2 linked regions of the Pseudobacteriovorax antillogorgiicola genome follow. The protein of the gene in region 1 interacts with the protein of each later gene in a pairwise test. Links are inferred from orthologs where the notes say so. Each region holds a gene or a part of one and is shown in the gene's direction. Other genes may lie near its edges.

The links.
Region 2: the proteins of B9N89_RS01400 (region 1) and B9N89_RS12355 interact in binary tests that used the Escherichia coli proteins (3 or more experiments, as listed by UniProt). The link is inferred for Pseudobacteriovorax antillogorgiicola from one-to-one orthologs.

What each region holds. Positions count from the first base shown.
Region 1 is NZ_FWZT01000001.1:255,144-270,140, reverse strand. The notes cover bases 300-3,107. They hold B9N89_RS01400 (citrate synthase), read left to right. Parts: upstream 300-950; coding sequence 951-2,264; downstream 2,265-3,107. Other genes in these bases: B9N89_RS01395 (hypothetical protein), read right to left, coding at 2,323-2,922; B9N89_RS01405 (rhomboid family intramembrane serine protease), read left to right, coding at 300-820. Outside these bases: more of B9N89_RS01405, read left to right, coding at 1-299; B9N89_RS01390 (hypothetical protein), read left to right, coding at 3,133-3,489; B9N89_RS01385 (tetratricopeptide repeat protein), read right to left, coding at 3,544-4,653; B9N89_RS01380 (hypothetical protein), read right to left, coding at 4,770-5,099; B9N89_RS01375 (hypothetical protein), read left to right, coding at 5,176-6,378; B9N89_RS01370 (winged helix-turn-helix domain-containing protein), read left to right, coding at 6,387-7,004; B9N89_RS01365 (HesB/IscA family protein), read right to left, coding at 6,980-7,363; methylmalonyl Co-A mutase-associated GTPase MeaB, read right to left, coding at 7,363-8,340; scpA (methylmalonyl-CoA mutase), read right to left, coding at 8,340-10,475; B9N89_RS01350 (glycerophosphodiester phosphodiesterase), read left to right, coding at 10,640-11,371; B9N89_RS01345 (c-type cytochrome), read left to right, coding at 11,361-12,170; B9N89_RS01340 (hypothetical protein), read left to right, coding at 12,320-12,778; rplS (50S ribosomal protein L19), read left to right, coding at 12,922-13,299; B9N89_RS01330 (YraN family protein), read right to left, coding at 13,313-13,681; B9N89_RS01325 (ribonuclease HII), read right to left, coding at 13,678-14,337; B9N89_RS01320 (thioredoxin family protein), read right to left, coding at 14,327-14,656; and 2 more genes.
Region 2 is NZ_FWZT01000008.1:109,202-124,173, forward strand. The notes cover bases 8,148-10,930. They hold B9N89_RS12355 (diacylglycerol/lipid kinase family protein), read left to right. Parts: upstream 8,148-8,986; coding sequence 8,987-9,874; downstream 9,875-10,930. Other genes in these bases: B9N89_RS12340 (hypothetical protein), read left to right, coding at 8,148-8,223; B9N89_RS12345 (hypothetical protein), read left to right, coding at 8,223-8,612; B9N89_RS12350 (hypothetical protein), read left to right, coding at 8,624-8,968; B9N89_RS12360 (helix-turn-helix transcriptional regulator), read left to right, coding at 10,458-10,763. Outside these bases: B9N89_RS31895 (HU family DNA-binding protein), read right to left, coding at 1-186; B9N89_RS12325 (SpoIIE family protein phosphatase), read right to left, coding at 531-2,588; B9N89_RS12330 (7TM diverse intracellular signaling domain-containing protein), read right to left, coding at 2,740-4,611; B9N89_RS12335 (methyl-accepting chemotaxis protein), read right to left, coding at 4,771-6,843; more of B9N89_RS12340, read left to right, coding at 7,135-8,147; B9N89_RS12365 (hypothetical protein), read left to right, coding at 10,949-11,458; B9N89_RS12370 (hypothetical protein), read left to right, coding at 11,459-11,866; B9N89_RS12375 (zinc metalloprotease), read left to right, coding at 11,860-12,543; B9N89_RS12380 (SDR family oxidoreductase), read right to left, coding at 12,930-13,679; B9N89_RS12385 (phosphotransferase family protein), read right to left, coding at 13,696-14,760; B9N89_RS12390 (TetR/AcrR family transcriptional regulator), read right to left, coding at 14,791-14,972. UniProt on the Escherichia coli protein: In vitro phosphorylates phosphatidylglycerol but not diacylglycerol; the in vivo substrate is unknown.

The sequences.
Region 1 (14,997 bases):
ACTGATTACCCCTATTGTCTTGCATGTGGGCTTTATACACTTCGCCTTCAATAACTGGGCCCTCTATGCCCTCGGTTATCAAATTGAACATCTGCTCGGGAAGAAATGGTTTGTAACCCTCTATATTTTAGCCGGGTTTGGGGGAAATATTGCAAGCTCTCTATTCTCGATCAACTTGAGTGCTGGAGCGTCTTCCTCCCTGTTCGGGCTACTTGGTGCTGGGTTCTACATGGAGCGGGTCGTCGGGGAGAAGCTCAAACAGATGTTTGGCAAAGGTAACCGTCAAAGCATGTACTCAGGTATGGTAATTGCGAACGGTATCTTGGGTTTTATGATTCCTCAGATCGACAACGCTGCTCATATGGGTGGCCTAGTGTGCGGTGTGGTATTTACATACGCTTTGATTCGGGCTAGGCCAAATCGTTTGGTGCCTCTCAATATTCCGCGGGCTCGTGCCGTAGTGGGGGCTTTACTCTTGGTGATGACGGTCGGTGGAGTCTTGGCGGCATCACCGACAGTTTTGCAGCAAAGACTTCTGTTTGATGTACGATCAGCGGAAGATCCAAGGCTTCAGTTCTACCTGCTGTCGAAAATTCTCTCCTTGACTCCCGAGGATGATGGCGCAAGACTTCAGAGACTTGAGTTATCGCTGAAGTATGGTAATTATAGCACTGCAAAGAAAGATTTTTTTCTGCTTATTCGACGCCCTCAGAATGACAGCAAAATAAAGCGTATCGAGACAAAGCTTTCCGAAGATGGGCATCGAGAGGCGGTCATCAAGCTCCGGGAGTTCTGGAGCCAAGTAGGGCCTAGCCTCTAAATATCAAGCAAACTTAGTGTTTAGTAATTTTGTTAGGGAATTTTTTTAACTTCTCTCTTTCGAGGCCGATATTAGGTTGTTGCGGGGATTCGTACTGCATGAAAACCAGTAGAGTTTCGGGAGGAGACACATGACAGCAGTGAGAAAAGAGATTATGAGTAACGAAACGGCAGAATTAAGTATCGACGGCAAGAGTATCGAGCTTCCGGTTGTGGTTGGCTCCGAAGGAGAGAAGGGTCTCGACATTTCCAAGCTACGGGCCCAAACAGGCATTGTCACCATTGATAACGGATTCGTCAACACAGCATCTTGTGCCTCAGCTGTCACCTTCCTCAATGGCGAAGAAGGAGTCTTGAAGTACCGCGGCTATAAAATCGAAGAATTGGCTGAGAAGTCTAACTTCATCGAAGTTGCTTATTTGCTTGTCTATGGCGAACTGCCCGATCGTGATCAGCTCACTTGGTTTCAAGAGAAGATTAATTCTTTCAGCGAAACAAAGGCTGAGGTGAAGAACCTCATGAAGCAGTTCCCGAAAGATGCTCATCCCATGGGTGTTTTGTCTTCAGTACTATCCTCAATGTCTGCATTCTACCCTGAGTATCTGGACCAGGATCTTTCCAAAGATAAAAAAGATGCAATCATGGCTCAGTTGATTGCCCAGGTGAAAAATATAGCGGCATACTTCTACCGTGTCAGCCAGGGCCAGGATTTAGTTGACTCTAAGCCAAATCAATTTGATTACTGCTCTGATTTCCTAAACATGATGTACGGTGGTGGTGACTATAAGCCCGATCCAGAAGTTGCAAAAGCATTGAATGTTCTCTTGATTCTTCATGCTGACCACGAGCAAAACTGTTCGACTTCGACTGTGCGCCTGGTTGGCTCCTCAAAAGCGAATCTATATGCGTCCATCGCATCTGGAGTGAGTGCGCTGTGGGGACCACTCCACGGTGGTGCCAACCAAGCTGTGATTGAAATGCTCATGCAGATTCAGGATGACGGTGGCGATTACAAGAAGTTTTTGGACAAAGCTAAGGACAAAAATGACCCTTTCCGACTCATGGGCTTCGGACACCGCGTCTATAAGAACTTCGATCCACGTGCGAGGATTATCAAAAAGGCGTGCGACACAATTCTTGAGAAGCTTTCGATCAAAGACCCACTTCTTGACATAGCGAAGGGCTTGGAAGAGGAAGCCTTGAAAGATAGCTATTTTGTAGAGCGTAAGCTTTATCCAAACGTCGACTTCTACTCTGGTATTATCTACAAGGCGCTCAACATCCCAACAAATATGTTTACAGTCATGTTTGCTCTAGGTCGCCTTCCTGGCTGGATTGCTCAGTGGAAGGAGATGATCGAATCATCTGCGACTAAGATAGGTCGACCACGCCAAATATTTGTAGGTGAAACAGATATGGCTTATAAGCCCATCGATCAGCGCTAGGATTTACCCTAATATATCGCTAATAGCCCAGCCTGTTGCTGGGCTTTTTTGTTGATGACTACTGGATCTTTTTGAAGCTGACCGAATCAGGAGAAAGGCCTTCGTTTTCTAGGAAGGTCTTCAAGGTCGTTGACTGCGTGTCGCACCACTTTTCGTAAATCTTAAGCAGGTTGTGGTTTTCTATAGGCAGGTCGCCTGCGATCCTTGTGACAACGCTGACCAGAGTCTTGAACTCGCGGGATAGGTTCGAGTACATTTCGGTGAAATGAAGCTCGTTATAACGTCTCTGCATGATCGAAGACATCTTTTGATATGCCGAAGAGCCCATGGATATATAATAGCCAGGGCCTACTGTTTTACGGCTCAAGGATGCCTGGAAATATCCAGCAATATAGAGGCTGATATCACCAAGTTTTTTATAGACCTTGAGCTGCATTTGGGGACTAGACTCCAGGGCCTCTTTATAGATGAGAGCTAAGGGCGTATCGAGTAAGTCAATATCGCCAAGGATTAGGTTTTGAGGTTGAATGAATTCGCATAGCAGATTGACAAGATAGAATTCAAGATCGGCATCGAGATCAATGTTGAGCCCATCGACCGCATCTCCTACCTTGTCCCTAAAAAAATCATTAGGTTTGACTAGATCAACGACAGACAAAGAAGCCTCCTTACGTCCTTTATCGCCTCATGGCAACTCTCCTGACACCACTCCCCCCGTATCGGTAAATTTTTCAAATTCCTTAAGTCTTCATAAGGACTTAGGGGATTTGGTTTATAAGTGACTGAAATGCTGCAAGAATAAATTAGCAGACGGCTTTGCCAGTTTGTAATATACCTAGTGCGTAGGGCTGTCCAACTGAGGATTTGAATGAATTCACGAGACCAAAAACCCTCTGATAAACTCGGCTTAGAAGAGATCGTCAAGCTTGCCAACAAAGTCGGGCTAGAGTACGTCGAAGCTAAAAAGCGAGCAGAGTATCTGGAGCTGATGAAGTCCCCTACTAAGGCTAAAATTGCGATTAAGTATGATACTGGCGAACATAATGAAGCCAAACTTAAGCGTCTCACTGAAACCGACCCTGAGTACCTATCCTTTATTGAGCAGCTTGCCGAAGCTCGCCGCGATTCCGATAGACTTAAGGTTCGTTACGAATCTTATAAAAATCTATTCGACGCACGACGTTCGCTACTCAGTTATCAAAAAGAAGAAATGAAGCTTATTTAAGATCCCCCAATGCCTATTGGGTAATGGCGTGAATTGCAACCTCACGCTTCTTAATTATAGCTGACTATCCAAAGATTCCAACTCACTATTTGAAGGTGTTTTTCTTACCTTTTGGAAAAACTCACGAACTTCAGATACCTGTTCGTTGAATTCTGGATCACCTGCTGCGAGGCGGTTAAATTTTTGAAAATATTTTTGCGACACCTTCGGCTTGGTCTTGAGGTAGGCTTGACCCAGATAGTAATAAGCTTCCACGAGGCTAGGCTTGATTCGTGTGGCCCGCTCAAGGTAGGTGATTGCAATATCTGGGCGCTCTCCCGCTTGTAAGGTTAGTTTTGCCAAGCCGAGTAGCGCACCAGCTAGAAGCGGTTGGTCTTTTAAAGCATCTCTATAAGCTTCCTCTGCTTTCTCTCGATTGCCAATGGAGAGGTAAACATCACCGAGAACACTCTTCAGGTATGGAGCCTGATCCTTGGGAGCCTTAAGAAGAGTTTTTCTGAGTCGCAACATAGCCTTCTTAGGTTGTCCAACTTTATTGAGGACCCGAGCAAGAATGATAGTCACCTGCATGTCATCTGGCTCTTGCTTGTACAGGACATGAGCGGTTCGGAGAGCAGCTCTGTAGTAGCGAATTTTGTAATAGCTCCAGGCTAAGGCTTTAAGAGAAAGAACATGATTCGGCTTTTGGGTTAATGCCACCTTATATCGGAAAATCGCGTCTCCGTACCGGTCTTGGGTCCGATAGGCCTCTGCCAAGTAGTAGTTGGCCTCAAAATCATCTGCTCTCTGATCAATGATAAGCTCTAAATGTTTGATAGCTTTACGGTACTCACCAATTTTAACGCTGATCACTCCAACCATACGATGGGCCAAGGTATGAGTATCATTTTTCTTTAGTATTTTGCTATAGGCTTGCAGTGCTTCGCGATACAATCCATCGACGGCGTATTGATTGCCCTTCTCTAATAAGTCGTTTTCATCTTTTCTAAAGCTAGATGTTGCAGGTTTTTCTGCTGGTTTCTCGGAGCGAGTTTTCTTTTTTACCTGTCTATTTTTATCATTGGATGTCTCTGATTTAGGAGGAGAAGAGGACTCTGGTTGCTTTTTACTATGACTACATCCAAGCATGATAACAAATGTAAAAATCGCTAAACTCAGTTTCATGGAAACCTCTTGAATCTAAGAATTGCTTGGGCTCAATCTCTCAATGGAGAGGGCTAAACTTGAGACTGGCTCTAAATAGATTTTACCAGAAAATGGGGGCAAGGTGATTTGTCTCTTCAGTCTGTCACGTAATACTCTTCGAAGAGAGACCAGCATTGCTCGTCTGTTGAGTAAAATGAAAGAATGATATGCTTGTTCTTATAGTCTTTATAGAGGGCTGATTTATAGGTGTAGTAGCGGAGTCTTAATTTGCCGCTCCGTCCCGAGACAAGATTGTCAGGAATAGGCATAAATTCGTCTAAATAATAACATTCGTTTGCGGTATTCTTAATGTAGGGAAGTTGGACTCCGTCGCGTACCACATCCATGGTCACGGTGGTTTGGCAAGAAATAAGCGAGAGACTCATGCCAAGATACAAAAATTTAAAAAACAATCCACTTTTCATAGATTAACCAATCAAGTACCTGTCCATACCAGGGATTTTCGTCTCTGTTTAACGAAACTTTAGGGATTCTGATTTTATGAAATGTAATCTCTTAATATTAATAAGTCTTTTAACAACATCTTGCCAAATGGTAAACCGTGCCGGGCTCAAATCAGAGTGGGTTGTTTTGCAAGAAGCGAAGTCTGTTGACTGCGAGGATTGGCCTCAGAAACGATCCGAGATTGAAATCCTTAACCTTGCCTTGGCACAGGTAAAAGAACAAAAGGGTTTCGTTGTTACCGCTCGCGATCGATCTGGGCGTCGGAGTCACTCTTTTAAGCCGTTCTCTGGTGGAGATGTTGCTACGGAAAGTGGTGTTATCGACCTTAACTGGGGTGGCCGCGGGCGCTACCTCGGTACGGTTAGAGCTGGAGGGAGGCGACTCTTTGCAATAGAGCTGAGTTCCAGTCAGGGGATGAAGCACATAGAGTTGAGAGACCCAGAAAAAAATGTCGTCATTCATAAATCTCAAAGCCTTGGTATCAACTTTTATGGACAAGAGGTCTATCCGTCTGCGAAGGGTTTTTGGTTGGTTTCAAAGGAACTTAAGGAGGACTCATCCCGAGATGATTCGCCCAGCTATATCTTTGAGTTTTTGATTGACGAGAAAAAGGAAATGATGAGCTATCAAAGACTCTCAAGTTTGAAAATAGAAGGTGATGTAAAATCTGCTCCTGTTGGTGATGGAGAGTTATTTTTAATGTGGAAAAAAGATCGAATTGGCGGGAATGGCAAGTCGTTTCCTAAATTTAGGTTTGCTGTCTTGGGCTCATCTAAGGCGAAGCCTTCGGTCTACGAGCTAGGTGAGGAGGTTAAGGATCGGGTAGAAAGTTGGACTATGGCCAAGCATCGTGAGGGTGTCCTATTAGTTTATGTGGTTGGCGATACTCTTATTTGGGAAAACGCTAGCATGGAAATTCGTTTTTTAGACCAGAAAGGTGATCAACTGTGGGCGAAATCCTTTGTTATCGAAAACGAGCACATTGGTGACCCTGTGCTCCTCCCGACCACTACATTCTCCTATTTACTGACTCCTAAATGGCTTGATGGTGAAAGCACACTAACCGTGCAAAAGATATCAGCCACTGATATCAATGATCTTGGCAACCATGGAGTTTATCAAGAAGGAACCTATCTAGTTATGGGGGTGATGGGCGACGCTGATGACGAGCCATTTGTGATCAAGCAATACCCTTCGGGCTTTACGAAAAAGTTTTCGATCTGTGAAATTGATCTGTGAGGTTGAATATGGGCGTAGTCTGGCTCTTGGAGCGACCTGATGGATCAAGAAAACGAATTCTGCCTCTGATTCAGGGGGCGGTAGCAGTTCGTTCAATTGCCTCTCTCGACAGCCTCATAACTCTGGCCAGAATAGCGGGAAGTATTGAAAAACCCCAGGCCTTGATTGTCAATGGATTGGATTTCGATTCTCTAGACGCGCTCAAAGATCGGAGTCTGCGGGGTGTTCGTATTTTGATTGTAGCAGACAATTTGTGTGATCTCGACGATGAAGTTTTGCATTTTGATGAAACTCTACCATTTAGGATAAAGGCGGCACTTGAAAGGCAGGGAGCTTCGGCTGAGCCATTCACTTTGGACTTCGAATCCATGAGGCTTGTGATCCATGATAACGAAGTTGAAATAGCGCTTTCTCATAAAGAGGCTAAAATCATAAAGCTTCTATTGAGTAGTCATCACAAGCCAATTTCCAGGCGGCGGCTGGCTGAGCTTGTCTGGGATGGAGCTAAGATATCCCGCAGCACTATTGATAGTCACATGTCTCGGCTGCGGAAAAAATTGGGTAATACCTGTCTTGAAATTGAAAGTGTCTATGGCGGTGGCTATCGCTTGGTAGAATTGGATTGAGCCGAAACTTTCGCTGTCAGTTTATCTTGCCAAGCCTGTCTTTTGTAGAACTTGCCTCTAAATTTTCGGTGCTGAGGGTTTTCGACCAGAAAGCCTCGACCCCGCTCATCGTCAACCCAGGTGATGGTTGAGCCACTGCAAAACTCAAGAGTATCTGGATCACAGATGACTAAGAGGTTTTCCTGCGGAAATTCGAGATCTTGCTCAGTTTTCTCGTCGAAGGTCACGCCATAATAAAACCCATCGCAGCCTTTGCCTTCCAAATACAGCCGCAGTGGAAGGTTACGGAAGTTGTCGTTGCTCGACTGCATGGTAATTGCGTTTTGTCTGGCTTCCTCGGTAATAAAAATTTCTGACATTACTTAGATCCAATCATCAGAGCGTTGGTAAACTTAAATGCTGCCTGCCTCGCGGACTTTTCTTGTCTCGCAACACTGGCCTCGGCCTCTTGGTAGAGACGCTTAAAGTCCTCGTTTTCGAAAACCCGCTCTACTAAAAGTCGCTGAACTTCATCGCGATACCAATCAAGCGCCTGTTGGGCCCGTCGGGAGTGAAGCTCCTCGTTAGATTTGAGCCCATCTATGAGAGCGAGGATTTGCTGGTATACCTGATCAAGGCCTGTTTTCTCTAGAGCGCTCATCAGGATAACTTCGGGGCGCTCTTCTGGGCGGTTCTGATAGATAAGATTCAGGGCGAGGTCAAGGTCTGTTTTGGCGCGTTTGGCGGCCTGGACATGCTTGCCATCGCATTTATTGACTAATATCAGATGAGCGAGCTCTAAAATACCTTTCTTGATGCCCTGCAGCTGGTCTCCAGAATTGGGTAGCTGAAGATAGATGAAGGCATCGACCATGGAGTGGACAAGATGTTCAGATTGGCCTACACCAACGGTTTCAACAATGATGAAATCGTAGTTGGCAGCTTCGCATAAATAGATGGCTTCCCGGGTGCGGCTGGCAACACCCCCCAAGTGTCGTCCCGCTGGTGACGGGCGGATAAACGCTTGGGGATGGGCAGACAAGTGCTGCATTCTCGTTTTGTCTCCCAAAATACTACCAGAGCTAATAGGAGATGAAGGGTCAACAGCTAGGACGGCAACTTTATGGCCTTTTTCAATAAGAGCCATTCCGAAGGCCTCGATAAACGTGGATTTGCCAGCTCCTGGAGTGCCGCTGATCCCAATACGGATCGAGGGTTTAGGGGCTTTCATCACTTGGTCCATCAAAGCGTTGGCCTCAGCACGGTGCTTGGGGCTTTGGCTCTCGATGAGGGTGATTGCTTTGCCTAGGGCTCGCCGCTCGCCACTAAGAAGCCGCTCAAACAGATTATCAGTCATCAGCCCTGCGCTCCAATCGCCTTAAGCGTTCGGAGTGCAGCCACGGGAATTGGGGTACCTGGTCCGAAGACTTCGGCGGCGCCGTCATCGAAAAGTTGCTGATAGTCTTGCTCAGGAATAATGCCACCAACGACTACCCTAATATCACCAGCTCCTTGTTTCTTTAAGCTGGCAATGAGTTCAGGGACAAGGGTGAGATGGCCTGCCGCTTGGGATGAGACACCTATCACGTGGACATCGTTTTCAACGGCTTGTTTCGCTGCCTCATCGGGGGTTTGGAACAGGGGACCCATGTCCACATCGAAACCTAGATCGGCAAAGCCAGTGGCAATGACCTTAGCACCACGATCATGGCCGTCCTGCCCTAGCTTTACGATGAGGATACGGGGTTGGCGACCCTCGTTTTGAGCGAAGGCTTCGATTTGATCTTTGGCTTTCTGGTAGTTTTCGTCCACCTGGTACTCCGTTGCATAGACACTGGATACGGTTTGCACCGCAGCTTGATGCTCACCGAACACTGACCGCAAGGCATCGGAAACTTCGCCGATGGTTGCTCGGGCGCGAATCGCAGGAATGGCAAGCTCTAAAATATTGCCATTGGAGCGCGCCCCTGCTTCCAGATTCTTTAGAGCCAGGCTAACCTGCTCTTGATCGCGCTTGGATTTTAAGGCATCGAGTCGCTCAATTTGTTGGCGACGAACTTGGGTGTTATCGATGCTGAGTACATCATAGTCGCTCTTGCTGGTGGTTTGATATTTGTTAACGCCAACAATCACATCCCGGCCACTGTCCACCCGAGCCTGCTTGCGGGCGGCTGCTTCTTCGATTTTGAGCTTGGGGTAGCCGGTATTGATCGCTTCTACCATGCCACCCATCTCATTCACTTCCGCGATAATCTCTTTAGCCTTATCGATAAGATCTTGGGTGAGCGATTCCATAAAATAGCTGCCGCCGAAGGGATCTACCACATGGGTGATGTCAGTTTCTTCTTGAAGGATCAATTGCGTGTTCCGGGCTAGCCTAGCGGAGAAATCAGTAGGAAGTCCAACGGCCTCATCAAATGAGTTGGTGTGGAGTGATTGGGTTCCGCCCATGGATGCAGCCATAGCCTCAATCGTGGTCCTGATCACATTGTTGTAAGGATCTTGCTCAGTAAGGGTGTAGCCTGAAGTTTGGCAGTGGGTGCGTAGCATCAAGGACTTGGGGTTTTTGGGCTGAAATTCGCCCATCATCTGGGCCCATAAAGTTCGCGCAGCGCGGAGCTTGGCCACTTCCATGTAAAAGTTCATGCCAATGGCAAAGAAGAATGATAGTCGCGGAGCAAACTGGTCGACGTCGAGGCCCCTTGCCAGCGCGGCTTTCACGTATTCAATACCGTCAGCAAGGGTGAAGGCGAGTTCAATAGCCGAGTTCGCACCCGCTTCCTGCATGTGGTAGCCACTGATCGATATACTGTTGAAGCGAGGCATATTTTCTGCGGTGTAGGCGATAATGTCTCCGACTAAGCGCATGGAGTGGTCGGGGGGGTAAATATAGGTATTGCGGACCATATATTCTTTCAGGATATCATTCTGAATCGTACCGGATAGCTTATCAGGGCTGACACCTTGCTCCTCAGCAGCAACAATGTAGGCAGCCATGATCGGAATCACGGCACCGTTCATGGTCATGGAAACGCTCATTTGATCGAGTGGAATTTGGTCGAAGAGGATTTTCATATCTTCCACAGAATCGATGGCAACCCCTGCCTTACCCACATCGCCGACCACTCTCGGGTGGTCCGAGTCATAACCTCGGTGGGTCGCAAGATCGAAGGCTACGCTAAGGCCTTTCTGGCCGGCGGCAAGATTCTTGCGATAGAAGCGATTCGACTCCTCTGCTGTGGAAAAGCCAGCGTACTGGCGAATGGTCCATGGTCTTCCTGTGTACATGGTCGCCCGCGGCCCTCGCGTGAACGGCGCTTCCCCTGGGACGGTGTTCGTGTGAGGCCGCTGCTCCAGATCCTCGGCGAAGTAGATGGGCTTCATGGGAATGCCTTCAGGGGTCTCTCGGGTTAGCTCATCAACGGGTTTGCCACGAAGATCTTTCTCTGCAAGTTTTTTCCAGCTTTGATATTTAGTATTTGTATCTGCCACGGTTTGCACCTTTATATGGAATCGAGTCTCGCTATTACACTTGACTGTCGTCAGTAATGGTGGAGAAATGAAGCGTTGCACCTCTAGAAGGCGCTGCAGGCCACATTGTAGTGAAAAAGTATAACGAGTTCTATAAGTCGTATTCGCAACCTCTAGGAGCCACTATGTCGCCCATCAATTGGATCAGTCACCGAGGATTTCACCAGGAGCATGTGGAAAATACCAAAGCGGCATTCGATGCAGCTCTTGAAGCTGGTTTTGCCTCATTAGAGACCGATCTGCGAACCACAGTTGATGGCCACATTGTCTTGCATCATGACAGCTCCATGGAGCGTACAGCCGGTCGGGATATTTGTGTCGAGGATATGACTCTGGTGCAGTTCAAAGAAACTCAGTTGGTTGATGGACAGTTTGGTATGTCTCTTGAGGAGTTTTTGACTGAATACGCAGCATATAACTGGATTTTCGATATCAAGCCAGAAAGCGCCGAACGAAGCATCCAATTACTCGCGGCCTGGGCTAGCGATCGCGACGCTCAGCACTGGCTTCTCGCTCATGCTCGATTCTTACTTTGGAGTGCTGAGCACGACCGACTCCTCTTGACAAAATTTCCTGGAGCTACCACTTTAGCTCGGGAGTCGGAGTGTCGACGAGCCGGCTTCAGTATGCTTCTGGGAGCATCGTTCCTTTCAGGAGTAAAGCCCAATCGGGTTTATGCTCTTCCGCCGTCATTTTGTGGGATTCCCTTGTTCAAGCCGAAGCTTGTTGAGAAATACCGATCCCGCGGTGGACGTGTCCTTGCCTACCTTCCCGAAAGGAATGTAGAAGTGGACATGGCGATCAAGGCAGGAGTTGACGAAATTTTAACCAACGGTTTACCGCAGCATGAGACTTAGCATTTTCCTAGTGCTTATAAGTTTAGGGACGAGCCTTTCAGCTCGTGACACCAAAGAGCAAAAGCGACAGCACACCTATAATTTGCGGCGTTGGCTACAACTTCTTGAATTTACAGTTGATGATCGATTAGACGCAGAGCGCCACCAACAACGAGTGTCTGAAATGGATGCTCTCTTTGACAAAATCAAGGGCAAGCTGAGTAAGAAAAAACAGGACCGATTTGTGAAAGCATACGCAGCCTACAGGGCGAAAGGAAAGCCGAGCCCTAGCTTAAAGGCTGATTTCCTAAAGCTAAGGCAGCTTACCTTTGAGTTATATAGGATGGTTACCTCGCCAGCGCGGATTCCCGATCAAGCTCATGGTGAAAGACTTTATCGAGAGCAATGCGCCTCATGTCATGGCGCTACTGGTGGTGGCGACGGACGATTTACGAAGAATCCAGCGCTGCCAATGATACCGCCACCAAAGGATTTGAGGAAGCAGTTTCAAGAAAGCGTTCGGTCGCCCTATTCCTACTTTAACACTATTTTAATTGGCTCATCTGGAACGGCCATGTCTAGCTATCAGAAAACTTTAAAAGCTCATGATATTTGGAGCTTAGCCTTCTTTATGAGCGAGGGCTTCTCTAACAAGAAGCCTAAAGCACCTGCAAAAAATCCAAACCTATCTCTCAATGACCTGTCAATACTCACCAACAATGAACTGATTGACAAAGTCAATAAGACCGGTGAACAGGGGGATATCCATTACGTGCGATCGATCATGTCTTACAAACCAAGCGTTCTACGGCGAAAATAATTCATGCTGTTCTCATCTTTAGGCCGCTAAAAGTCCCCAAAGATCGGCTTGTAAGTGGTTTGAGCCTGTATTATATCTAGCCAACAACTTATTCCAGAAAAGCCATTTTGGCATCCGATCGACTCAAAATCTTCACCGTGGAGGTTAGTATGGATGTGCTTCAGTATTTAAAGACTTGGAATCAGGAAGTCATAGGGCTTGCTGGTGAACTGCTCAACGCTAGCCCAGATACCCGCGAACAGAAATGGACCGCTTTGAAGAGAGAGATTCTCAGTAGAAGCGCCCTCGATAAGAACTATTTGCTACCAGAGGTTTTGGAATTGTCCCATCAGGGTAGTTATCTGGCTTCCCTAGCGCAGGACTCCCTAGACAAGCTGGAAACCATGATCCGAGATATCGAGTTGATAGGCTCATCGCGTATTGATGGCGTGGAAAAGGCCTTTGCTCCCTTGTTAGCTGCTTTGACCTCCTACACGGAATTAATGGCTGAAAAGGTTATGCCTCTGATTCGTGCCAAGATGTCTACATCCGATCGAGAAGATCTTTACGAACTATTTCAGGATGTAAGTGGAGAGCCCGACTTCTACGAGCAAGCAATGCAAGCCTAATTGGCGTGATTTGAGGGATTCTTTCAGTAAACTCTTGACGGGTTCAGGCAAGTCATGTAACAAAGCTCATTCCGAAATGGGGTCTAGGATCCTGAGGATCAAACAGAATAGCGTGCGATTAGAGAAAAAATAGGTTTCGACTCATGAAAAACAGTATCATTTCAGCATTCGAAAAGAAAAAATTCGACAACGAGCCAAATCTTCCTACCTTCCGCTCTGGTGATACCATTAAGGTTCACTACAAGATCAAAGAAGGCAGCAGCGATAAATTCCGCGTGCAGGCTTTTGAAGGGGTTGTCATTCGTTATAAGAAAGGTGGAGTTGAATCAAGCTTCACAGTTCGAAAAATTGGTGCGAACGGCGTTGGTGTTGAGCGGGTTTTCCCAGTGTACTCACCAAACATCGACAAAATTGAGGTTCTTGCATCAGGTATCGTAAGACGATCTCGATTGTTCTACCTCCGCAACCTTTCTGGTAAGGCTGCAAGAATTAAGAGTCGTTACATTCCTCGCGGCAAGTAAGACCTGTTCTTCCCTAGTCGGAAAGTGAATTGAGCCTGATATTTTTATATCGGGCTAATTTATCTTGCCTCATACCCATAACAACTACCAGATCCATGCGTATACTATCGATGTCGAGCAGCACTTCTGATAGGAAATGTACTATTCCCTTTTTAATTTTAGATATTTGCCGGTCAGTGAGGTAATCGCCGGGGCGTAAGTCGTTCTCATCATGAATAGAGGGGCGGGATTTGACCTCCGTGACCAATAGAGTCTTGCCCTGAACTGAGACGATATCCAGTTCGAAGCCAATGTGACGGTAGTTGCGGGCCAATGTTTTCCAGCCTTGTCGTTCAAGCCAAACTGAAACCTTCTCCTCAGCCAACGCGCCCTTGTGGTTCATGGAGCTATTGAATCGACGTACTTGGCGATGGGGGCGAAGTTCCGCCGGTGGATAGGGCAGATGCCATGACTGCTAATGCCATCCATATGCTTCCTCGTGCCATAGCCAACATTGGAATCGAAGTCATACTGTGGATAACGTTTAGCTTGGTTTCTCATGTAATGGTCGCGGGCTTCTTTGGCTAAAATTGATGCGGCAGCAATAGCAAAACACAAGGTATCCCCCTCGACCACAGTGATTTGCTGTCCCCCGTAGCGGGGTAGCTTAGCATTGCCATCGAGCAAGAGAATATCCGGGGAGGATTGGCAAAGTCTCAAGGCACGACGCATAGCGCGAAAGTTGGCATCGACGATTCCCAAGCTCTCAATTTCCCGGACAGATGACGAGCAAACATGATGCTCGACCGAGATTTCTTCGATTACCGGTATGATCTTTTGCCTCTGTAAGTGGCTGAGCTTCTTAGAGTCGCGGATAAGTTTAAGTTGTGATTCGGGTAATTGAAACAGAGATTTATAGTCTAAAATTACACAGGCAGCATAGATGGGGCCTGCTAAGCAGCCGCGACCAACCTCATCGATTCCAACGATGGTTTGGTAACCGTCTTTGATAAGCTTTTTTTCAAGATCTCCACGCTCTAGGCTCGTTTCAACTTTCATCGACTACCTTTGCCACAAACTCGCGAATTTTAACTTTTGCTTGGCGACCCATTAGCGATGTTTGGATCTGGCCGTGATTGATTCGGGCCAGCATAGGAATATGGCTAACCCCCAAGCTGGCAGGGATGTTAGCATTTTCATCGACGTTCATACAAAAGATTTCTAGCCGTTGGTCATAGTTGGTCTGGAGTTCTTCCAAGGTGTCCGTGAAAGACTCGCATGGCTTTGACCAGGGTGCCCAAAAATAAACCAAAGCTGGTTTTTTACTTTGAGTTAAGGCTTGATCAAAGGTGTTGTCATCAAGTTTCTGAAACTTCATTCTCCCACTCCTTCCTGCTTTGAGCCCGCTGCTTCAGACCTCGCATTTTCTGACAGACTTCTCGATGGACAAATCGCAAGCTGGGCGGATGGCGGTGGTTTTCCGCTTTTTTGAAAAGAGGCGGCAAGACCTCATCCAAAACCAAGAGCACCTCGTCTTCATGGCCAAGTTTTAGCCACTGGTCAATGTACTGATACTCGCGGTACGGTAGTACGAAGCCGCTCTTTCTCAACGAAAGAACAAATTGGGCGATGAGATTTCGGCCTTGCAGTGAGTCAGGAGGGATGTAAGACATAGGACCCTTTCAAACATTAAGTCTCTTCTCTATCTCATTAATCTGT
Region 2 (14,972 bases), on another replicon or contig:
AGGGTTCACACCCATCCGTGCCTTGCGAGCTGGTTTCTTCTTTTCTGAGAACTTAACAAAAGAGAAAAGATTAAACTTTTTGTGCTTTTTTAGTTCTGCAGGTACGATTTCTTCGAACAATGATGAGAATACTTCGCCCAACTGCTTTTTGGGAAGCTCGTGCTTCTCAGCGAGAGTCGCTATGATCTGAGACTTTGTCGCAGGCGACTGCCCAGCACGATACGCCGCTCCAGCAGTAGTTGTTGCTTTCTTCGTTGTTGCTCGCTTAGCCGTAGTCTTCTTCTTTGCTACCTTCTTCTTCGTTGCCTTTTTACGTGCAACTTTTTTCTTTGCTACCTTCTTCTTCGTTGTTTTCTTCTTAGCCACCATATCAAATGCCCTCTTGATAATTAATATACTCTTATTTTCCTAAGATTATCCTGATTAGTCAATGTTTGCTGCTATAGAAATTGCTTATTTTCTGCAAATTATCCGCTTTCCCGTGATCCACCCACAGGAAATAGCCTAATTTTAGCTACTGTCGAGCTGTCTCAAGATGCCTCAGGATGGGGAGCTTTATCTAATTCGTTGGTAAAATCTAAGATCTTAATTGCAAAATAGGTGCAGTCATCAAGGGGTTCTTGGTCCTGCCAGATACCTGCGCTCATGGATTGCAGGTCTTTGACCACATCGTAGACATCATTGTGGCCTTTGAGGGCCTTCTTGAGTTTTCGATTCGAAAGGATCTCACCGTTTGGGCCTTCATTTTCGGTCAGGCCATCGGTAAAGAAAAAGATGAGATCGTCTTTTTGCAAGGGGTAGCGCTTGACGTCGCTGAAGAAATCTTCCAGGAACCCCAGCACTGAACCCCCCTGTAGCAACGTGGTGACAGCACCTTTCCTAATGAGAAAGAGGGGGCGATGACCGGCGTTCATGTAGAACAAGGATCGATCTTGCAAGTCAATGCATGCTAGAGCCATAGTCATGAGGTGCTTGGCTTTGGCACCTGTTTTATAGATGACTTGATTGGTACGACGAGCTACTAGCTGAAGACTCTCTTCAGCGGATAACTTATTCTCATCAACTTCACCGAGCGTTGATTTGATACAGCCTGCCACTGTAGCAGTAAGCAGAGCCGATGAAAAACCATGGCCCGTAACATCGCCGATAAATAGAAAGATTCGCTGACTATCTTGTGATTGGTAAATCCCATACCAGTCGCCACCGGTAACTTCAGCTGCTTTGTAGTATGCTGAATATTCGATGCTTGCGATGTCGCGGGCATCAGGAATCAAAGACTCCTGCACCGCTTGTGCAGCATCATGACGTTCTTTGCGCTTGATGGAATCGTCTCGGGCTGTCCGCTCTCTAATCTGGCGATTCCAGATAAATGTCCAGAGGCTAGCCGTAAAAAAGCAGGCAGTATAGACTTCCCACGGGAATATCATTTCTAAATAGGAAAAAGAAAGAATGCCGGCGCCGGCGATGCCTAAGATACCCGATATCCAAAAAGCAAACCATAGGATCGGTATTGTCAGAGTACCAAGACCGATGCCTGTAAGGGTGAGTCCCAAAACGTAGAAAAACTCATATTCAATGTGTTGTAGCCATCGACCCGTGACAGCACTATTGATCAAGGATGCCATGACATAGCCACCAGGAATATAACCGATTGGTGTAGGAACCATATCAGTGTTACCAGTGTACATGGCAGGTAAGATCACCACGATTTGCCCTGGTTTGATGACACTATCAAAGCTCATTCCTCGTCTGGCCCGCGCGATCGAGCTTTTAAAACTAAAGGTACGGCCACGCAGTTCGTCAATATTTACAAGGTTTGCGAGTATCTTGCCCTCACGATTCAATGGGACCTTTTGTTGATTGATGTAAATGGCACCCTTGTCGAGATAGTATTTGTTGCGGCCGATAAAGCTCATATGGGGGATGACCTTATCATCCCGAACCCTAATCAAGGGCTCTACTAAACCTTGGCCATGATAAATGGCGTGACCTAGGTTGTTGAGAGCTGGCGCGATGTTGCGGTGGGGGCCATAAAGGCTTGCAGGACGAACTGTAAGCCACTCCAGATCTTCGTCAGACTCTTCGAGAATGCTAAATCGCCCTCGATCCACCGCTTTGTGAAGGGAAAAAAGAGCTTGGTCCAAAGCTATCGGAGACTTGCCATGGATTGGTGTTTCAGTTACGTAAGCGGCGCTGACGATGGGAATATTGATGGCTTTTATAGTCTCATTGAAGTGCTTATAGCCATCTCCTTGGGGTGCGCTGAATAATTTATCGACGTAAATAACTGACGGCCCAGACTCAGCCATCCCTTGCAGGACATTAGCCCATTCGGTGATCGTCATATCGCTGCGATTGAGGAAATCCACCGAAACATCATCGAGGGCATAGATTTTAATCATGGGATGGAGTCTTGGAGATTTGCCAAGTGCGGAGCGAGTGAAAAAGTTAATGGGTGATGAAACGGTGTTCTGAACGATGGTGTAAACATTGCTGTAGACAAGCAAGCTGAATAGGCTGGTAATCACCAGAGCGATGATCAATAGCCAGCGAAATTTTAGCTCATTTTGCACAATACGGTGTTGCATGAATGTCTCCAGTCACTCACCTTGTTTTTTCGGTTAAATGGTGGCAGGCTGGAGGGCAATTCTTGCCCAGTTGTGGATAAGACTATCTACAATCTACAAACCTAGTAAGAAGAGTAAAACCTATGATCCTTCGTTAAGCCTAAAAATAAACCTAGACGGCGGACTTCATGTTCAGTTCTAATCCACCTTGCTGTGATATCAGTTGATAATAAATGAATTGCGCGCCTTTGTCGTTTCGTACCACGATGTTGTGCTCAAGAAGGCTAAACTTCTTAAAGGCCGCCTGCTTCTCAGGAGGCAGGGCCCGGTAGACGGTGTCCTGGAGAATCACAATGTTCGATTGAACCTTGAGCGCTTTGAGTACTAGCTTTCTCAGTTGTTCGTAACGAGTCGCTAGCACGAGTCCGCGACCAAAGAGATCATATTCGATTGGGGGAGATTTTGGGTAGAATCCCTCGACGGGGCCATAGGCGATCCCCAACCCGCAGTAGACGGCTTGATCATAGTCGAAGGCTTCAAGTCCCTTACAAAAGGCTTGCAAGAAGTCTAGAGCGAGGTCGGACGCTGCCACAAAGATGTTGTCATGAGGACTTTGAAAGGGAAATCCTACGGTACACAGAAAACCATCGCCCATTTCTTTGATCCGAAAGGCATTGGCTTGTAGGGGCTGTTGCCGATAGTTTGCCATCATGATCTCACCGCATTCGGCAAAAACCGCCCGGAAAAAGTCCTGGGTACCAGGTGCGGCAATCAAAGAGCTTCCAGCAATGTCGAAGCTGATGACGCAGGCGTCCCCAGAGCCTATGGGCATGCTAGCCTCTAGTGGCTGTCCAGCTTCCATCAGTTCGATTTGGTGAGGGTAAAAAACCTTTGCCAGCTGTGCATAGCTATGATTCATGCTTTCTAAAACGTGAACTCGATCCTTTTCGGTGTTGGCGATTCTGATGGCTATCGCATAGATCATGATCACATTCTCCAGCATTCCAGCATACCATAGGAAGTGCTCTGAAAATTGAGGTAGAAAACCCCGCCACACCAGAGCTTGAACCACCGATCCAGCTAACATGACTCCAAAACCAACGGTATAAATGAGTTGGTGAGACTTGCGCTCCTGAATAAATATCATCAGGGCTAAAACTAAGCCAAGGACCGAACCTAGGCTGACAGTTACCACCATGATCCTAGTCAGGGCAATGAGATTGAATACGGCCAAGGGTAAAACCAGAAAATCAATGCCGACAACTATAAGCATGGCTCGACGAAAAATTGGGTGCCGTTGATCGATATCCAGAAAATCGAGGCTGAATAGGGCGATCATCATCTGGCAAAGCACCCCAGCAGCCATGAACCAGTGATCAGCGTGTGGCAAGGGAAACATGCTCCACTGAACGGTGGCTGAAAAAGCAAAGGTCAAAATATAGGCCGAGTAGAAGATATAGACACGAGATCGATAGACAGTAAATAGTATGGCATTAAAGAATAGGCTCATGGCGAAGACGGCGATAACCACGCCCCAGTTTCGCTCATAACTCATCATCCTATGGTGGAGTGCGTCTCTATTATTCCAAAAAGTCCAGGTTTGCCGCAGAGGGCCTTCGATATCCTTACGAATATAGATGGTTGCTGTAGTATTTGCTTCCAACTGGACAGGAATGATTCGTTTGCGAAGGCTATCATGAGGGTATAGTTCCCCAAGGAGTTGCTGGTTCTTGTAAACTTGAATTCGAAGGTTTTGAATGAGGTTATCAAAGATGTAAAACGTCCTGGGCTGGTTTGCAGAGTTTTCAAACTGATATTTTGCCCATAGAGTCTTGGCTGAGAAGCCGAACGAGTTGAGGTCTCGGTCGCTCCTGAAAAACTTGGCATCAGAAGAACGAACTTGGTCAAAGCTCAATTCCCCAATAAGCCAAGAGGCTTCAAGGCCGAAGTTTTGGCCATTAAAGCTTTCATGGTTGATTGAGATGGGCTCAGCGCCAAGGAGCTTGCTACTGAGCACTAGCCAAAGGCCTAGTTGTTTGATCATCGCTCTGCTTCGAAGTCTCCCGGTTGATGTCTCGGTCGTCTTCGGATCTATCCCTGCAATGCCAATAGGTAAGACTTGCCCTTCACTTGGACCTATGACTTACACGTGATAGTGGTGAGGCTTTTGTGACTTATCGCAGCCTTTGACTATTTTTTTAGCCTAGGCCACAAGCTTTTTAGGTTTTTTGGTTATAGCTTCGACTTCTTGGGATTGATCCACCAAGGAAGCCATAGTCTCAGAGATACTATGCACTCCCTCGGATTGCTCTTCGGCCGCTTTGGTAATGGAAGCCATGAGGTTCTTTACAGTTCCCACCCGATCTACAAGTTCTGTAAGAATTTCGTCGCACCGTACAGCAAGTTCAACACCCTTGGAGACCGTGTTGCTGCTACGATTTGCCAGCTCGTGGACTTGTTTTTGTGAGTTTCCCACGATGGTATGGATTTCCGTCTGGCTTCTGTCCAGTAGAGCAGAGATCTCACGGGCGGCATTACCGCTCATCTGTGCGAGGTTGCCGACCTCCTCCGCGACCACTGAAAAACCTTTACCTTGGTCTCCCGCACGAGCGGCTTCCACGGAGGCATTGAATGATAGAAGTTTGGTCTGGAAAACGATATCATTGATAATTGTAGTTTTCTGAGAGATATCCTTAATGATAGTCATGATCGTTTCGATATTTTCGTTGCCAATTCTCACCTGTTCCACTACCGAAACCACAGCACTCTCGATTTCCTTCATGGACTGTTGCATCTGACTCACTCGCTCCCGACCTTCCGTAGCGATTTGGTGAGAGGTTTCAGCCTCCTTTTCAGATGCTCTAGCATGACCGACATTCTGATCGACTGTTTCTAGTATTTGATTCAACTCACCCACAGTAGACTCAACAGCTTCGCTTTGACGGTGGATCATGTGATCCATGGCTTGGCTCTTGGTCTTTAGCTCATTGGTTCGGGTTTCGACAATCGATTCCAGGTTTTTATTGACCCCTTCGATATTTTTGAGGAGAGACTTGTTTTCGAGGTAGGTTGAAGCGAAAAGACTGCTTGCGACCACCATAATGCAGCTCGTTGCAATGAGCGTCCCAAAGAAAATGAGGCTCACCGATTGGATCAGACCTAGGGCGAGGAGAATATCATGGATGGAACAGGCAAACATGATGAATTCCCCAAGCAACAACGGTACAGCAACACGATTTTTACGAGCTGCCTGAACCAATACATAGATAAACTGGTAGGAAACAATATTTGCATAGATAAACAAAAACTTCCGAACCCCAAGAAAAGCTTGGTGGTGGAAGTCGATGGCAAAGTAGACAAAGCATGCAATCAGGACTCCATTGACCGTGAAGTTGAGGCGGTTGAACCATGGATAGAAGCGATAGAAAAACTGGGCGAAGTAGCCATGGAACATAGCCAAAGAACCGATTCCGGTATAATGGAGAATCTGTAAGGTTTGCGGGTCGACGTGACGAATAAACATATCGCTGGGAAAGCCATAGAATGGAAATATGGACACTCCTGAAAGACCAGCTATGAGGTACAGCTTAGATTTTACTTTAGCGTAAATAAGAAGAAAAAAGAGTCCAATGGCCCCAACTACAAAAGCGGAAAGGCTGCGAAACTCACCGCCCCAAAACTGGTAGAAGGATACATAGTCATCTTGGTTTTTGTAGGACAGCATAGTGAAGGGTAATTGATACACTCCCTTCATGAGGTTTGTGGTGATGCGAAAAGCGATAACCTGTCTTTCTTGGCTTATGGTAAATATGATGGGAATTGGCTGGATCGAAAAATATTTCTCATAGGAGTTGGATGAGCCTCGTTGGTAGATTTCCTTACCATCGAGAAAGACTTCCACCCCACCCATATAAGCATCCAGGAGGATCGTCACCTTCTGACCGATCAATTCGGGGGCAAACACGAAATTACCCCGATACCAACCTACCATGTAAGGGCTCTGCTCGGGATAAGCCTTCTCCCAGCCTCCTGGAGTCATCACCGTTGTCCACTGAGATGTATCCGCCTCTGGTGACGCGTGACTTGGCTGGTCCGAATTGGTAAACAGCCATCGGCCAGTTAAATCAAGGGGCTCACTGAGATCCGTAACTTTGATCTCGCACGAGAAGCAGTCTTGTTGTGGCTCTGCGACGAGGCGCGTGGAGTAAACCACTAAGAGAATCATAATGAATCTAAAGCATGTCATGCGTAAAAAGCCCTTGCCTAATTCTTCCATTGAGTTGTCGGAGTCTGGATTGCCATATTTAGGTGACTTGCTGATTCTTTGTTAAAGGCCTAGTTATTTCGATGGCTTCAGGTGCGATGTCAGTGAGGGGAGTGGCTTGTTTAATTAAAAAATTAGCCCTCATCAAATGATCATCATGCAATATTTAAAAATAACCTTTGTCCGATTTTTTAATGGGCTTCCATGCAACCCTGTGATTCCCTGATAACCGAATCTGATTGAGGCCTGTGTCAAATTCTGTTATCACCGAGCCATAGTTTTTCTTGGGATAAAGGATCTCTTATGAATGCAACAACTCTAAAATCACTTCCTGCTTTTATAACTAAAGAACCAAGAAGTTTTTCTGAATCTCTCATGGCGAACTCCATTAGCATTAAAGACCAAGGGATTTGGTTGACCGTTGGTGAGGCTGCGCAGATGGTGGCCCCCGATCATAGCCGTGCCTTTGGTGGTAATTTAAGGCAGCCTAATTTTCGTCGTTTAGTAAAAGCCGCGATCGCCTATACCCTAGGCGCAGGGCGCCATAAACTTGACCTCGCTCTGGCTGCCAGTCAGCAACACTTCAGCGGATTCACGGACGCCAGCAACAAATTTGATCGTGAGCAACGAAGCATTCTTGAAGAAATTGTCAGGGATATCGAATTTCGTACTCACCCTTTAGAGGAAACACAACACTGCCAGCTTGAGTTGGAAAATGTTCATCTCTTGTACGAAACTCAAGCTGTGTTACAGGCAGTTCCAAGGGATCTTCGCAGCTATATTTTGTGGCAACTTGGCCATGGGGACTTGCAGCAAATTACAATGTACGATGGTCGCCCCATCCCTAATACACATGCACGGGTCGAAGGCTTATCGTCAGCAATTCGAGACTTTGCTCAGTATGTCAAGCTTCCATTGGCCGATGCGGTGATTGCTTGGCAAAATGGCCAGAAGGCGCGGAGTGATTCTCTAGAATCTGAAACCAGTGACATTTTTGAAGAGAAACAACGGGCGATTCGTGAGTACTTTGCGACGGCAACTCAGGATCTCCTTAATCTTAACGAGCCCTACAAGCAGCGTTCTGTTGCGATTGTATTGTCTGGCGGTGGTGCAAAAGATCCGATGGTCGTGGACTGTTTGCGACAGGAGATCGAAAGTGGTGGTCATTACAAACTATTTGCAATCGATCAACTTCCTCACAGCACGCCCGAGCTTCAGGACCCTGTTTTTACCTGCGTTCAAGGCTTGCTTAAAACAGCAAGCCTGGCTCTCGATATTGGCAATTCGTCCTTGAAAACGGGCTTTGTCAGTCGCGAAACCGATGAGCCTTACAGGCAACCTATGATGCAGGATAATCTGTTTGGACAGGTAAGCTCTACAGGGATGGCGTAATGATGACTGAACAGCAACTGATTATTCGAATCGCGAACTCGGGTCGTCAGCAGGATTTAATTGATATCTTGCTGACTGAGGACGAATCTCAGTTGCCGTTCTCTCTACCAGATTTAGTCACGTGGCCTACTGGCCAGCGAGCCTGCTCAGAAAGGGCGATTCTACTAATTCGTGCTGGCCTGCGATACTTGGAAGCTAAGCAAGAGCAAAACCCCGAAGTACCAAGGGCCAAGCTAAAAGAGTGTGAACCGTCACCTCAGCCGCAAGCAGTGGCTAACCCACCAAGCCCGGAGCCTCAAGTGATGCAACCAGCGGTGGCTCCCCAAACAAAACCAAAGAGCGAGGTCAAGGCTGGTCGTACGGACTTTGACATTTCCCTATTCCAATAGGAAGCTTTGCGATGAAGCGCTATATCAGGCAAGAGACTTTGGAAACCATAGCTCGCTTTATGAAGCTGTGTTTTCTTGAAGAGGAAGATCAGCAAGGTGTGGCCCGGCTCGTCAGCGTTCACAACGATCACCAAGAAGCGCAGCAGGCACTAGAAAGGCGGTATCAGGGATTCGCTTCGGAAGCTCATTTCGAGGGCTCGCTTCGCGAGGTTTTAGCTTATGTTGCTCATCGTGAATTTGACACCCGGTTTTCCTGGCCGTTACTTCGCGTCTTGAGTAGTCAAGACGTTTTGGAATACTATGGGCTTTCGGCTTTTTTAGATCTGATGCCGATGCAGGAGTTTCCTTTAAGTTAGTCTTTGGTAGGAGTCGTTGTGGATAAGGTTGTCGTTTTGAATCCCCATGCTGGAGATCACGATCGAGATCTAGAATCTTGGAAAGAATTGTTACCCTGGGACATCAGAGTAAGTCAGGAGCCGGGCGATGCTGGGCGTATCAGTCGCGAACTTGCGGAAAACGGTGTTCCTCAGATTATTGTAGGTGGTGGTGATGGCACCATTCGGGAAGTCGCTGATAGCCTAATGAGCCTTGCGAAAGAGAAACGTCCTCAGCTCGCTGTTCTACCATTAGGCACGGCCAATGACTTTTGTAAATCTATCCATATTGGTCCTGAATTAGAAACTGCGATCAAGGCTATCAAGGAAGGTCTGTCGGTTCCGCTAGATGTGATTCAAGTAACCCTTAATGATAAAACCTTCTATGGGATGAACGTCGCTTGCGTAGGGTTTGTGCCCGAGATGACCAAGCGCGTCAGCGGCAGCGATAAGGAGCTTTGGGGTTCTTTAGTCTACGCTTTGAAAAGTGTCGAAACAGCCCAGGAAAGTCGGTGCTATCACCTAGCAGCTCAGCTTGATGGTGAATCCTATGAATGGGATTCATGGAATATCGTCTTGGGCAATGGGCGATTTGCAGGCGGGGGAGTTCCAATTGCTCCCGAGGCAGAACTTGATGACGGATTGCTGGATGTCTATGTGTTTAATGGTGAAACAAAGCTCGACTTTTTGGTCGAGGGAGTTCTGTCGCTCCTTGGGCAACATAGCCAATCCGTAGGAGTGGAAAGCCTAAAAGGCAAGTCATTAAAACTGAACAGCGATCTGTCGTTACCCATTTCGCTGGATGGCGAGCTACTGGGTGAAGGGGACGTGGAGTTTCAACTCATGACAGGTGCTTTAGATGTTGTGGTGGGTCAAAAGACCCAATGAGGCGTATATCTCCTTGAAATGTTTTAATATTTAGCTGGGTTGTTTACCTACTTACAACGTAATTAATTTTCTTTCAGCAGACTCTCACCCGCGAAGGCTGCCGCCACTCAGGCCCCCGCCACAATCAACTTTAACTCATTAAAGTTTGTAATATCAGTGTTATAGCTCACCTTGCGAGGCTCCGTCGGGGCTAGCAGACAGCGTCGTTTGCAGCCTCGATGACTCGTGCTGTTCGAGTAGGATGGCATGCCCTTATGAATATTCGAAAAAATGGTATTTACCATCACAAAAATGACAATTAATATCGGTGTGGAATTCATCTTGTAAAAATGTCTTAGCGACGTTATTTACAGTTTGGGAAACACGATAAATCTATAACATGTTGAAAAATAAATTAAATTAGCTTATCCCAGATGGGCAGACATAACGAGTGTGGCGGGATTGAATTAGGAATTCCTAGTTAAAACAGCGCAGTATATTTTTTTGTAAACGTCACAAACATGGGAACGTACCTTGCAAACTCTAAGGCAGAGATTGCACGATCTCGCAACAACAAGTTGAATGTGGCAGCAGGAGCTAATAAATGGATGAGTTGATAAAGAAGTTCTGTGATTCTTACTCCCTGACAAATAAGGAGCAAAGTATTGTCTTTGCACTCGTGTCGGGATACGCGCAAAGTAGCGATCTGGCAGAAGAGTTTGGTATCTCTGAAAACACGGTGCGGGTTCATATCAAGAATATAAACGCCAAGCTCCGGACCAACTCGAAAGCAGAGATCTTATCCAAGTTTGTACGCTATTTGTATACAAGCTTAAAAGGTCCCGAACTTGATGCTAAGGATACGCCCTACCTCCAATCCCCTCATGGTCAAAATCACCTCGAAATCTAGTCCCAATTCCTATCGCCAGCCTCTCTATGGAGGCTGTCTTAAGGCGTATCAGTGCTAAGCAATAAGAGCCTCTCCTTGTGGGAGGCTTTTGCTGTATCAATGGCTTGTTCTAGGCAAGGTTTCCCTATCAGGTAGATTCGCTGGCAGTCGAAAGAAAGACGAAATTCTTTCGAGGAGTGATGAATATGTTTGTTGTTCGGCGGTTTTTTCTGCTGCTTTGCTTATCCACGCCAGCTCAGGCCATGCATCTGGGTGTTGGGTTTGCAAGCCACACCTCGGGTAGGATGGTGCCTTCTTTTAATGGCGGCTTTGGCTTAGGTAGCAGTTTACTTGTTAGTGGTACCTCCTCGGGAGTCGCAACCAAGGCCTACTATAGCAATCAATACTCACTTAGCTTTCTCTATCGGTTTGACTTTGGCAAACACTGGTTTGGCCAACTCAAAGGTGGGATGGGAGTGGGAGCCACTTACGGCACCAAAGCAGTTGCTGCGAACCCGGATGCAGATGAACAAGATGGAGTCGAGTCAGAAGAACAGGGTGATGTTGATTCAGGGCTTGGGCCTGCGTTTCGCATTGCTTTCAATCCCTTTTCTGGATTCTACATTGGTTTGGACTATGTGCTTGCCATTGGCCCAGGAGCCATCGGTAATGGCTGGGGCGATGTGGGGATGTTTGCCTTGGGATTGGAGATTTAGATGATGACTTCAATCCTAAAAAGTTTCGTTCTTAAAGGCCTTGCTCTACTTTTTGTGTGGTCATCACATTCTACAGCCAGAGCATCAGCAAGTACGTCTTCTGTGGTTCTTCACTTGGGGGAAGCTTTCAGTCCGAATCACTTTCGTCTCAACCTTAAAACCTTCGATATTGGCTACGATGGCAAGGGTGGAGGCTTATACTCCGGGAAGCGTTTATGGAAGGGAAATACCTACGGCGGGGCTGGGTTCTGGGTCGGGTTCTCCAATGACTTTGGGCTATACGGAATGCTTGGTATGGACTGGACGGCCTTTGGTTTTTTACTGACATCGTTTGAATTTTATAGCGTGGGGACCGTGATGGGATCGACCTATGCCATTGCGCAGTTGGGAGTGGGGTTCGAATGGTAAATCAATATGTAGCTCAGGCTTTGTGTCTTACTGTGATTATGATTTTTTCAAGTGGCTTTCGGATTCAACAGGACCTCAAATGGGACATCAATGAGAATGACCCCACCGTCTGGCTTGATGTCGATGCTGCTGTTCTGGCTTTTACCTTTAGCAATAGCGATTTTGATGACGGCTACGATGCTCTCACTGGGGTTGCCGCTGAGAATCAAGCCCGTGTCGTTATCCAAGAAATCATCAACGATTATAATAATATATCGACATCGTACCTTCGTCTCGCCCTGCCTGATGCTCCGGCAACAGAAGACAGTGCGGTATCCACTTTTGATCTGCCAGGGAGAACCATAAAGATTGTATTTGGAAGTCCTTCAGCATTGGGTGCCTCAGGCTATGCCACTTACTCAGGTTCCGCCTATATCGACGAATGTACAGTAACCCTTTCTGAGACTGCCCTTAGCAGTGCTCAGGAATTCAAAGCGACATTGACACACGAGCTTGGGCATTGCATGACCTTGGATCACACCCATGCGGATCGGGACTCCATTATGAGCTACAATCGCACTTCTGGCATGCATCGCCTTGGTGTTGATGAGAAGATCGCTATGACTTATCTCTATCCCACAGATGACGACTACGCTGAGGAAGTGGCGACTTTGGGGCTAAGCTGTAGCCGACTCTGAAACCGACCCCGATACTCATTCTGCCTAGCCTGCCCCTCGATTAGGCAGATATGAGACCAGCTATAAATGGGGATTCCAGCCTCCCGATTTACGGTGTCGATTCTGTAGCGTTCACCTCTAGAGAACAATTCCTAAAAAGTTATCCCAAAATATATTTTCTAAATGTTCTTTTTCAATCATAACGGCAACATCCCAAAGGGGATGAAGCACATCAAAATCCAGTGTTTTGTTTAGATTCGACTGGCTTTGGTAGGCTGGAGCCTGACCCAAAAGCCCGTTGCAGAACGACAAAATACAAGGTGTTTGAGTAGGATAACTTTTTAATATCAGATAGGATGTTTAACCTCCCATCTGATCCTCTTTTACCCTCTTACTCGATCCTGATCCTAGGCGAGATAGCCGCCGTCCACATTGAGGATGGTACCTGTGGTATAGGATGAGGCTTCGCTTGCCAAATACAATGCTGCACCAATCATTTCTGATGGCTGTGCAACGCGGCCCTGGGGAATCAGTGGCAGAATCTGTTTGAGGATAGATTCGTTCTGAGTGATGGCAGACGCAAATTTAGTGTCTGTCAAACCTGGAAGTAGAGCATTGACGCGAATTTTAAGCCCTGCTAACTCCTTTGCGAAGACTTGAGTCATGGCGATAATGCCAGCTTTAGTGATCGAATAGACGCCTTGCATGGGGGCTGGTCGAACGCCGTTCACAGATGCTACATTAATTATGCTGCCCCCACGATCTTTCATAAGCAAAGCCCCTTGCTGGCACATGAAGAAGCTGCCTTTCAAGTTCACATCCATGGTTTTATCGTAGATTCCCTCATCGACTTCGATTGCAGGGCCAAAATGGGGGTTGGTGGCAGCATTATTGACCAGAATATCCAGCTGGCCTACCTGATCGCGAACGAAGCTAAACAGCTCTTTGATGTCGCTCATCTCCCCTGTGTTGCAGGTTTTTATGAGAGCCTCACCGCCGTCTTTTTGAATTTTATCCTGTACGACTTTGAGCCCATCTTCCTTTCGGCTTACAAGAATGACTTTGGCACCAGATTTTGCAAAGCCCTGGGCAATAGCTTCGCCAATGCCACGGCTTGCGCCTGTAACCAAGGCAACCTTCTGATTCAGTTCAAACATAGCGATCCTTTCGAGTCTAGTATTGTCCAGTAGCAATGGAGTGTTGACAGGCTTTTTCCAAGCCTTTGACGCCATGGATCAGTTGGCCAAAGCGAGGGTCTTTGGTTTGGCCAAGTGAAAAACGATAATAGATTTGCTGAGCAATGACAGCTAAACGAAAGAGGCCGAAAGTGTAGTAATAGGAAAAGTGATCCACATTCAGCTGACGTTGCTCGCCGTAATAAGAAACGATCTCGCGTCTGGTGGGGTAGCCCTCCAGATGACTAGGAAGTGTTCGAAATGCCTTCATAAATTCGGGGTCGTCCCCTTGTACCCAGTAGGCTAGGGAATTACCCAGATCCATCAAACTATCGCCAACTGTAGCCATCTCCCAATCCAATATGCCAATCACTTGGCAGGGATCTTCTGGATTGAAAATGATATTATCGAGCTTAAAATCATTGTGAATGAAGCTCGTATGTGATTCTTTGGGCTGCTCATCTTTAAGCCAGCTCATTATCTCTTCATAGTCTGGGGAGTCGTCGGTTCGCGCAGCTCGATAGCGCTCAGACCAGCCTGCCACCTGGCGAGCCACATATTGTGCGGGGTCCGATCGCGATTGCCACTGGCTTGCGTCTAGCTTATGGAGTGCGATCTGTGCATCCAGCGCAGCAAAGCCCTGTCGTCTTCGATCTTCAGGGGGAAGATCGAGGTCTTTGGGCAGGTCTCGACGAATAATCAACCCCACTTTATTTTCCATAATATAGAATTCTGAGCCGATAATGCTTTCATCATCGCTGTAGAGAAGGGCTTTCGGGGCAAGGGGGTATTTGTCTTCGAGAAAGTTGAGGACTCTAAACTCTCGCTTCATATCATGAGCCGTTTTGGCTTTGGTTCCATTGGGTGGCTTGCGCAATACAAAGCTTTGGCTGCCTTGTGAGATTCGGTAGGTAAGGTTCGAGAAGCCTGATGGATACTGCTCAATGGTGATGGCTTCCCCTTCGTCAAAGTCGAGACTCGAATTTGCAAGGAACTGGCGAAGCTTGCTTTCATTCAATTCTTCACCGGGCCTGACATTACTTGGCTGGTCGTTAAGTGTCATCGTTAACCTTCGTCTAGTTTATCTATGATTTTAATGGATCGTTGGCGATGCCTGTCGAGCCCCTTGGGTCACGGTTTCGATCAGGCTCATGATCTCCTTATGGTACTGCCGTAAGGAGACTTTTTTCTGACGGTACTTCCAACGTTTCATATACCAATCTTGGATCAGAGCTTTAATCATTCCGGCAAAAATATCAAAAGACATGGATTCGT